Regions from separate parts of the Sporolactobacillus sp. KGMB 08714 genome, predicted to be linked through region 2. Evidence: riboswitches for the same ligand, from Rfam matches in the RefSeq annotation. Region 2 holds a riboswitch; the other holds the start of a gene.
The links. A riboswitch is a leader RNA that binds a small molecule or an ion and turns the genes downstream of it on or off. The one in region 2 is predicted to bind fluoride.
Positions count from the first base shown of each region.

Region 1: another riboswitch for fluoride. It lies ahead of Q6A92_RS04570 (respiratory chain complex I subunit 1 family protein); the one in region 2 lies ahead of Q6A92_RS16975 (MutS-related protein).

Region 1 covers NZ_JAUUBW010000008.1:43,004-48,308, reverse strand. Annotated here, with positions in the region: gene Q6A92_RS04580 (proton-conducting transporter transmembrane domain-containing protein) at 1-989, opposite strand, end outside; gene Q6A92_RS04575 (hypothetical protein) at 995-1,618, opposite strand; gene Q6A92_RS04570 (respiratory chain complex I subunit 1 family protein) at 1,646-2,593, opposite strand; fluoride riboswitch at 2,969-3,031, opposite strand; gene Q6A92_RS04565 (Nramp family divalent metal transporter) at 3,475-4,737, shown strand; gene Q6A92_RS04560 (hypothetical protein) at 4,837-5,088, shown strand.
Region 2 covers NZ_JAUUBW010000046.1:3,791-9,095, reverse strand. Annotated here, with positions in the region: gene Q6A92_RS16985 (DUF190 domain-containing protein) at 1-472, shown strand, start outside; gene Q6A92_RS16980 (histidine phosphatase family protein) at 662-1,339, shown strand; fluoride riboswitch at 1,819-1,881, shown strand; gene Q6A92_RS16975 (MutS-related protein) at 1,958-3,508, shown strand; gene Q6A92_RS16970 (MutS-related protein) at 3,486-5,015, shown strand.

The DNA of each region.
Region 1 (5,305 bases), on a different contig from region 2:
AGCATCTGCAGCAGGGCGCCGTATACGCCGAACGTCCCCAGAGTATAGCCAAAAGCAATCAGCCCCATATTTTCAATACTGGAATAGGCAAACAGCCTTTTAAAGTCTTTTTGAACGCCCGTCATCGCTATGGCAACCAGAACGGTCAGAATTCCCGTCCAGCGGAGAAGGAAAGCAGCGAAGGATATCTGCCCATTAGCGGATAAAATATCATAGAAACGCAAGATCCCATAAAGAGCGATATTGATCTTAATCCCGGACAGCATCGCGCTGACCGGCGACGGGGCCATGCTGTGCGCATCGGGAAGCCAGGAGTGCAGAGGAACCAGCCCGGCTTTAATCCCATAGCCTGCAACAATCAATGCAAATCCCAATTTTAAATTCAGGGGAGGGATGCTGTGGCCGGCCGTCATCAGAGCCTGCCAGGATAACGATGATCCGAGACCGGCAGGCCTTCCCATCAGGATAATGACCGTTCCGGCCAGTGCCAGCCCACCGCCGATCTCCATCATGATCAAATATTTCCAGGTTGCTTCAAATGTTCCGGTCGTATTTTCATAATCGACTAAAAAAACGGAGGCCAGAGAAGTTCCTTCAATGCATACCCAAAGAAGAATGACATTATGAACGATCGGCGTCCATAATAGAAAAAAGTAAAAGAGCATGATGAGCAAGAAAAAGCGCATGTGTTTCCGATTTGTCAGCTGATATTTATCCGCCGACAGGTTTAGGTATCCCGACGCATACACGACAGAGGTCAGCCCGACGATCGTTATAATCATGAGAACGACAAGGCTCAGGCGATCAAACTGGTTGATTTCAAGCCATACCCCTTTTGCGGTTATCCATGCACCTGATTTAAATACAATAAGGACCAGCGCCACAAAAAGTGTTGCAAGAAAAGCGGCAATTTCCCGCGCTTTTGTCCATGGCAAAAGTGTCAACAGGATTCCTGCAGCCGGAATCATAAAGAGCAGTAGCTCAAGCACGCCATTCATCCTTTCAAATTCGTTAATTGTTTGACAGAACGTACTTTTGTACGTCTTTCAATCGATTTGACCAGTATGACCATACAGACAGCCGACCAAAGTATGATCAGATAGATCAGAATTTCAAAAAACAAGGGAAGACGGTTCAAAAAATAAATAACCATGAGATCTCCGGCAGCATCTACGGACAAAATACCGAAGACCTGTTTGCTCGGATCATGCTTGAGCAGAACAATGCTGATGCCCAGGAGCAATACACTGACGGCGGTTCCAATGAAGTCTCCTGTCCCGCGTCCCATCATGAATCCGAAAATGGCGAGGAAAGCATAGAGAGGGACGGCTTTCCGGACATCGATTAAGTCGCTGGTTACTCGGTCATGCCACCAGCTTTTTTTCAGAAACGAATAAATCAGAATCGGAATGGCGATCAACCGGATGATCAGCAGAGCGCTCCATCCGATAAAAGCACCGGACTCGCCGGTCTGGAAAATTTGATAGAGATAAAGAACCAGCAGGCTGACCACTTGCAGAATATAACCAGTCATCGCCAGCCGGGTTTCACGGACAACGCCGATCCATACCGTGAATAAAATCAAGGCCACATTGACCCATGATGGAATTAAATCCATTCCGCTGTTTCCTCCATATTCCGTAATTTAAGTTAAACTGAAAATAACCGCTAAAAGAGCAAATGTACCGGCAACGCCGAGGTATTCACTGATACGCAGCAGCCGGAGTTTGCCGATGGAAGACTCAATCCAGACAATTAATGCATCCAGGATCAAAAATTTGAAGAACAAAACCAGTTCTGCAGTCAGCAAATCGAGAAACGTCGCTGAAGATGCCAGCCCCCAGGGACCGAAAATGACATTCATCATGATCACGGACAGGACAAAAAATTTCATGGATCCGCCCCACTCAATCAGTGCAAGATCCGGTCCGCTGTAGTCATAAACGCGATTGGCATCGATCATCGAAAATTCCTGATGAGAACTTGGGTTATCGACAGGAATCCGTCCTGCTTCAGCCAGCAGCATCATAAAAAATGCGATAAAGAGAAAGATATGAATCGGAGAAAAGAACATACCGCCCATCGTCTTTGTCACATTGTAAGGAACCGTTGAATGTGCGGCAAATCCGACGCATAGCAGGACAAGAAACATGATCGGCTCGGTACAAAGCGATACAAAACGATTGCGTGTCGTTCCTACTCCCGCATACGGACTTCCTCCGGCGGTCGCTCCGGCGAGCAGAAAAAAGCCCCCCAGGCCAAGAATGAACCCTCCGGACAGCATATCTCCGGCAAAAGCCATGAAGAGAGGAAACGCCGTGAGGACCGGAATCAGCAAGGTAACGATTAGCGGAGCCGCAAAATAAATATAGGGGGCTGCAGAATAAATCCATCCGGCCGAATCAGGGACGACGCGTTCTTTATGAAATAATTTTAGAAAGTTCCAATACGGCTGAAAAATACTCGGCCCTTTCTTTCCCTGCACAAACTCTTTCCAGCGAGTTAATATTCCGCTTATCAGCGGGGCAAGAAGCAGCACGGTCAATAACTGAAGCAACTGCAAAAAAACGGCTTCCTGAAGAGAATGAACCACAAGGTAAACCCCCTCGTAACGATTAATGATAAATAAGGACCCGAAGGCCGGACGTTGCGCTGTAAATTGAAACTGTTCTTCCTCGGATCAAGGGACTGCGACATAAACGGCGGACTATAGCCTATAGCCCTCTTAACTGCCTTTTAGTGAACAGCCTCAAGTGAAAATGAAAATCATTTTTTCGATATCAAGCTAAAACATTTTACTTTTTTGATAAACACCGGACTCTTCTCCTCCCTGAAAAGTATTTCCACAGAAAATAGGGTAAAAGCTATACCTAAAACAGTGGGTTAGGAGCTCGCATGGAGTGCTGCACATGAAACATTTTCTGGAAAACCGATTTTAAGAAAAAAATGGCCCCTATTTTAATCAAAGATTAAAATAGGGGCCATTAGCATTCATTCATGCGTTAGGGTGAGCTCCATCACCAATTACGTATAGTAATTATAATGTCTGACCGATGATCTGTCAAAAATTTTTCAAAACAGAAAAACTTTAAATGATATCAAGGGTAATCACTAAATTTGATAATCAATGAAAGTTGTTTTATAAGAAACATGAAAAATTATGAAAGAGGATGTAGTCACATAAATGGTCACGAACTTAAATGATAACATTCTATTTTCCTGTTGATGCTCCAACTTAAGAAGACAATATGAACTATTTGAAAGCAATGAACAAGTTTATTTTGCTCACTGCTTTTATTTGTGAAAATAATTTTATCTTTTAGGGTTGCAATTTAGGCGAAGGCAGATTATATTGAGTACAGGAATAAAAGTTTCTTTAAAGAAACAAATATTCACTAAGCAAATAGGAGGCCAGAATAAATGTCTTACAAGGAAGGTGCAACGGCAACTGACAATGGATCTGCAGCCGGGGCTGTGTCAAAATTTAAGAGACGAGAGCATTCTGAATCCTTTAAAACAGCTATTGGGACGAAAAAAGGCTGGAGACAGGCACTTCCATTTGTCGGACCCGCCTTCATTGCAGCAGTTGCTTACATTGATCCGGGTAACTATGCAACGAACATTCAAGGCGGTTCACAGTATGGTTATTTGCTGCTATGGGTGGTGATTGTTTCCAATCTGATGGCGATTCTGATTCAGACTTTGTCATCAAAGCTGGGAATTGCCACTTCGCGCAATCTTCCGGAAGTTTTACGGGACGAGTGGAAACCAGGCGTTGCGATCTTTTATTGGATACAGGGTGAGATTATGGTCATGGCGACGGACCTGGCCGAATTTATTGGCGCTGCTCTTGGTTTCCATCTCGTCTTTGGACTGCCCATGATTCCTTCGGCAGTTCTGACAGCGATCTGTGCACTGCTCATTCTTGCCTTTCAAGTCAGAGGGTTCCGTCCACTTGAAATGGTGATCGCGACAATGGTTTTTATTGTGGTTATTGCTTTCAGTTGTGAAATTGCCTTTTCCATGCCACAGTTTGCGCCATTCATGGCCGGGTTCGTTCCCCATTTTCAGGGGGCGGGCAGTGTCATGCTTGCCGCCGGCATTTTGGGAGCAACGGTGATGCCTCACGCGATCTATATGCATTCGGGTCTGACGTGCCGGAGAGTCATTGGTAAAAATGCAAGTGAGAAAAAGAAAATCTTTCACTTTGAAATGGTCGATATTCTGATCGCGATGATTATTGCCGGATTGATTAATGCGATTATGCTGACAGTTGCTGCTTCAACATTTCACGGTCACATGGTGATTTCGGATCTGGATGTTGCTTTTAAACAATTTGGTAATTTTATTGCGCCGAGCGCCTCAATCCTGTTTGGCATCGGGCTGCTCTCGGCAGGCCTCTCGAGCTCATCCGTCGGGACACTGGCCGGCGACATCATGATGCAAGGTTTCATTCATAAGAGAATTCCGATTTTTATCCGCCGCGTTTGCTCAATGGTCCCGCCGTTAGCCGTTATTATTTCGGGTGCGAATGCGACAGGGGCCCTGGTGATGAGCCAGGTGGTTCTCTCCTTCGGCATAGCTCTCGCTATCATCCCCCTTGTTATTTTCACAAGTAAAAAACGAATTATGGGAGAACTGGTTAACCGCACACTGACTACGGCGACAGCATGGGCGATTGCAGGTGTGGTGATTTGCCTGAACGTTTTTCTTCTCTATCAGACATTTTTCGGATAATCAAAAAATTGTATTATCGTCTGTTCCTCCCCTGGCACTGTTCATACCGGGGGTTTTTATCAGAAGCCGGATCGTGTGTATGAGAAGGGAGTGTAATAGATGAATTCCCGTCCGAAATTCAGTTATACAGGAAAAGTAAAGGCTAAAAAGCCATGGGAAATATATCTGGGTGAGCAGCGGACAAAAGTTAAAGACGCACGGGAAGAAGAGGTTGATACGGACAGCCTTGCTGCTCAGTTCATCCATTTACGCAGAAAAAGAAAATGTTTTCAGAGAGAAATGACACGTTTACTCTCAGTCAATCAAAGCATGATTTCCCGAATAGAAATGGCGGGAATCGTATCTCATTGAATATCCTTATGGAAGCTTCGAAGGGTTTAGGTGCCAAGATTATTATTTCAGCGGATTCAATCACTTTAATCACGAATAAGTAACATCTGAGTTTTCTTCAGGCCTTACCGGGCAATAGATACAGGTTTTTGAAAAATTCAGTCTTACATCTTAATCGTTTCGTTTATCTGTCACATGATATTTAAGCAGCTCTGTATTTTTGAGAATGAGCCATAAA
Region 2 (5,305 bases):
TATTCTTGAGGATCAGCTGTTTAACGATTTGGCGCTTATTATTGAAACAGTCGCTGACAACGAACAGATTAAAGCCATCGTTCCTGAGATACAAAGGCGCATGAAGCACGGACAAATGAGTCTGACAAGGGGAATGGAAGAAAGAGATTTGAATGAACATCGCTATTTTGCCGTCAAAGTGTACACGAAGGAGGAAAATTCATGGTTTAGAAAGGGCGAATATGACAAAGTTTTCAGCTTTTTTCAAGAAAAAGAGGCTATGTGGATCTCGATGACGGAAGGAATCATCGGCTATGGCAAGGACCGGATCATTCACCGGCAAAAATTATTTACGCTAAGTGAGAAGATGCCGATTGTGATCGAATCTGTTGTGTCTTCCGATCACTTAAAAAAATTATTAAACGGATTAGCCGATGTTGTCGAAGAAGGAGCCGTTTTTACGACACCGATTCATCTGATTGTCAATAAATGACGGCTGAGCGGCAGTCCGAAGTTTTGGAAGCCGTTTTTGCAGGACCATATCCTAAGCGGCGGTCCGCTGAAAGAAGCAGCGGATGTACGAAAACATTTTTCTGATCCGCCAGGTTACGGCGTGTCTCTTATCCGTGGCTGAGATCGTCGTTCTCCAGCGTGGCGGCTGAAAGGAGCTGAGAAAATCGTTATGAAAACGATTAAATTGTATTTCGTTCGGCACGGTGAGACCTATTTTAATCAACTGGGCCGTTTTCAGGGGTGGAGCGGCACACCTTTAACGGAGCGTGGAATACGCGAGGCCGAACATGCAGGGCATCTTCTGAAAGAAATTGAGTTCGCAGCTGCCTATTCAAGCGATACCAGCCGTGCCGAACAGACAGGCCAATTGATTCTGCAGCAAAATCGTGCCGCCGCTCGCCCGGAATTAGTCGTACTGCCGGAACTCCGCGAGCATTTCTACGGAGGTTTTGAAGGGTGCTGCAAACGGGAAGCGTGGCAACAAATCAGGAATAAATTAGGGATTGACGGCGGGGAGTTACAATGGGATTATACGCCGGATGATGTACAGAATCTATTGCATGAGAATGATCCGGATCAGCTGGCGGAAACGAGCGCGCAATTTTGGGAACGCTATGAGCGGGGACTCAGACAGATTGGCGATCAGACGCCGGCCGATGGCAATGCATTAGTCATTACTCACAGTACTGTACTGAGAGCGCTGGTTTGGCGAGTGACCGGCCAAGTACCCGTTCCATCGATTCCATCCACCGGCAGTGTCACAATCGTTTCACGAACAGGCACGCAAATGGTTTTATTGGCCTATAACCAAACCGGCATCTCAGAAAATCGGCAGACGGAGCAATAAGGAAGGGGCGCATGGATGATCGATTGAAGCGATCGCCGGGCACCGCGGCTATAAGACAGATGCCGGTAACCCTTGAAACAGCTGCATGGATAGCCGCCACTTTTGTCAAAGGGTACGGCAGGCAATAGGGAGCGATGTTTATGGCGGAGGTGAATGGTCTCATCGGACAATTCCCGCTTCATTAGACAGAAAAGGAGTCATTCGGCTATTCTGTACAGGGCTGACAGAACGGCGTTTGTGAGAACCTGGAAAAATTTGGTGGAAATCTAAGCAGCAGGGCTGACTTGTTCCGCGACTAGGAGGTTTTTCGGATTACGCAGGGTACGCGGGGCATCTGATTCTGCTGCTCATTGATGAAATTGCATCAGTGTATGGTAATTTTCCTGCGTACCGCCGTGCAGGATGGGGCGCAGGCAGTCCTTCTCTGTTTTTGATATATAAATTGAATTAAAAGCTGAAAGATGATATAGTAAACATAACTTATTAGTGGTGATGGCGTCCACCGTAAAAACACGAATTTCGTTAATGACACCTGTCTTGTTTTAAAAGGGCAGGTGTCTTTTTGCACCTGCATGAAGAATAAAGGATTGGACTTTATTGAGGAATGAGGTGCATGTCATGTTGACGAGTTTATTGTTCCCCTTTGTCCCGCCCCCGCCATTATGTGATAAAACGGCTGATGTCTATACCGATCTGCATTTAGATCAACTCTTCGGTCAAATACAGAAGCAAACCGCACATCCGATTCTCGATTTTTTTTATCAACCGGTTGAAGATGCGAAAACGATTCGATACCGGCAGGCCGTTTTTTCAGATTTTAAAGAGAAGGCAATCGCCGGGCATGTGGCCGTTTTTGAACAGAAGATGACCTTAGACCGCACCATACGGGAACAGCTCAGGCACAGCTACCTGCCGGAGCTTCAAGGTTATCAATTGGTGACGACTCTCCAGCACAATCAATCAGCCATTGACCGGTTTCTGAACGATTTGACGGCAGACGCACCGAAAAGCCGGGGCCTGAAAGCACTGATCGATTTTTTGAAAACCTATGTCCGTTCGGAAAAGATCATTCGCCTGCGATCGGACATACACGCGATTATGGCGGGTCTGAAGGCGTTGCGCTATCGGATCGTAGTTAACGGACAGCTGATTACAGTGGCGAAAGCAGATCATAGCAATCCGGGGCTGAATGAATCTTTAAGAAAAGCATTTAGCACGTTGCTGAATGATCCTCCGCAGGCATTGAATTTACAGGAAATCAAACCGCTGCAAAACGAAAGGGGTGTGAACAATCTCCAGGCAATGATTCTGCATGCACTTTCCCAGCTTTTCCCCCGGACATTCAAGAGGGTGCGGGATTTTTATAATCAGTACTGCGATGACGTGGACCCGGTCCTCGAACGGGTGACTGAAGAACTGAATTTCTATCTGGCGGTTAACAATTTTGAAAGACAGATTGCCGAGTCGCTGCATGTTCGGTTTACTGCGCCGGCTGTAGCCGCCGGTGATGACGAATTTGTGCACGATAGTTTTGATATCGAGCTGGCTGCCAAACTCGCCGGCTCTGCGACTCCTCTTATAACCAATGATTATTTATTAAAATCAGATGAGGATTTTATAATTATTTCCGGTCCGAATCAGGGCGGGAAGACTACTTTTTCACGGATGGCGGGAGAAAATTATTACCTTTTTAGTCTGGGGATGCCGATCCCGGGATCTTCGGCACGATTAAGCATCCGTCCTCATGTTCTTACCCACTTCCAGCGTCAGGAAAGTGCCGAATGGCAAACGGGACTTCTGGCGGCCGATATTGATCGGCTGCAGGCCATTGTCAAGGCAAGCGATCGGAAAAGCTTTGTGATCATGAACGAATTATTTTCATCGACGACGGCTCAGGATGCGGAAAAGATGGGGACGTATGCGCTGAGGATGCTGCGTGAAAAAGGCGCACACGGAATCTATGTGACTTTTCTGGAAAGCTTAAGCCGCTTGCCCGGGACGGTGCCGATGATGAGCCAGGTCGCAGCCGACTCTTCCGAGCGAACGTTTAAAGTGATCCGGGCCAGACTGAACGGCCAGGCTTATGCGATTTCGTTACTGGATAAGTACCATCTGACTGCAGATCAGGTGAAAGGGAGGATTCGTCATGAAAGTCTGTCTCTTGGATAAGTCGGACAGCTGGTCTGCCTCGTGGAAAATGGATGCGTTCGAACAATCAGTTATTGAGGATCTTGAATTGGAACCTGTTCTTCATGCTGCCAGTGAGAAAGACGATCTTATCCGGCATGTCCTGCTGAGAGGGTTCTTTCATCCGATAATGGATGCCGATGCCTTGCTCTATCGACAGAAAACGGTCCAAACCGCTATCGGGACAGAAAATTTGAGTTCTCAGTTCTATCAAATTGCGCAATCGACCCTTCACAATGTCCGGCACCGCGATTGGTCGATGGGAAAAGAATCGGCCAGTTATTTTCTATCGAATAAAGCAGCAACAATTAATCTTTATTTACAGGGAATTATTCAGATTTGCAAATTAGAAGAAAGGATCACTCTGGACAGCGCTCCTGCTTTTTGTCATTTCTTTGACAGGATGCATGAATATTTTGGCGGAGACGGTCTTTCCGGGATGCAGACATTAATTCGGACGATGCTGAATCATCATGGATTTAGTTTCTCGGGACGGCTTGGATCCGATCTCGGTACCGAAGTGGGTGAACGGGAACTCGACTTTTCAAATAAAACGTGGGCAAAAATCAGTGCGCGCTTTCACCTGAACGCGAGCAGGATGACGTTTGAGATTCCGCCCCGGGATGATGGAGCAGCGGAAGCGCTCGGGCGCTATGAAAACAGGATCAGCTATGAAAGTGCCCGAACGTTATTGGTTATCGATGCAACACTGCGTGATTTTTTTGCCGAATTGGAAGCACAGGCTGCCTGGCTGACAGGCGTCGTCCGTCTGCATCAAATGTTCAATCGGACGGACTGCGCCTTTCCGGTCTTTTCTGACGGAATACGAGCAACAGATTTAAAAAATGCTGTACTGTTGCTGGATCCGGATTATCATGTCATTGGAAATACGGTTGATTTGGAAGAAAAACATCTTTTGATCCTGACCGGAGCCAATCAGGGCGGAAAGACGACGTTTCTGCGCAGCTTAGGTCAGGCACAGCTAATGGCGCAATCCGGCATGTTTGTCCTGGCAAAAGAATTCCGGACGCGTCCCTTCAGGCAGTTGTTCACACATTTCAAGAGGGAGGAGGACGATCATGTGGCCAGCGGGCGGCTGGATGAGGAATTGAAGCGGATGAATGAAATGGTGGATAAAATGCCAAGCCATTCGCTCATTCTCATGAATGAATCATTCGCCTCGACCAATGAGCATGAGGGATCGGTGATCCATTATCAGATTACAAAAGGGTTGATCGATGCCGGTGTGTCAGTGATTGGCGTGACGCATCAGTATGAATATACGCAGCTTGTACAGGAACACTTGCCGAATGAGGCTGTCTTTATGCGTGCGCAGCGAACGGCCGACGGCAAACGCCCCTTTCGGCTGGAATACGGGCTGCCGAGGCGGACGAGTTACGGATTGGACCTGTTTAACCGGGCATTCGGCGAGCAGCAGAAGCCGGAGACGTCCGCAGAAGATGAAGAGGATAAGCAGAATGAAATCTGATTGCTGCTTCAGGAGGATGGCGGAGAAAAAATGACTGAGATTCCGGCATTGCCGGCAATACGGTCTGCTAACGAATCAGGTCAGATGATGATAGACGTGCAGTCATGGGCGGTGCCTTTCTAATCCTATTTAATTTTCCTGCCTGAGGCACTTGGTTTGTGATAAAGAGCGGCCCGGTTAATAGTTGTCGAAGCCTGTTGACGCAGGGGCAAAGAACGGGGTGACAAATGGAAGCATTGCAAGGAAAAAGCATCGGATGAAAGCATCTGATGCTTTTATATAAACTCGGA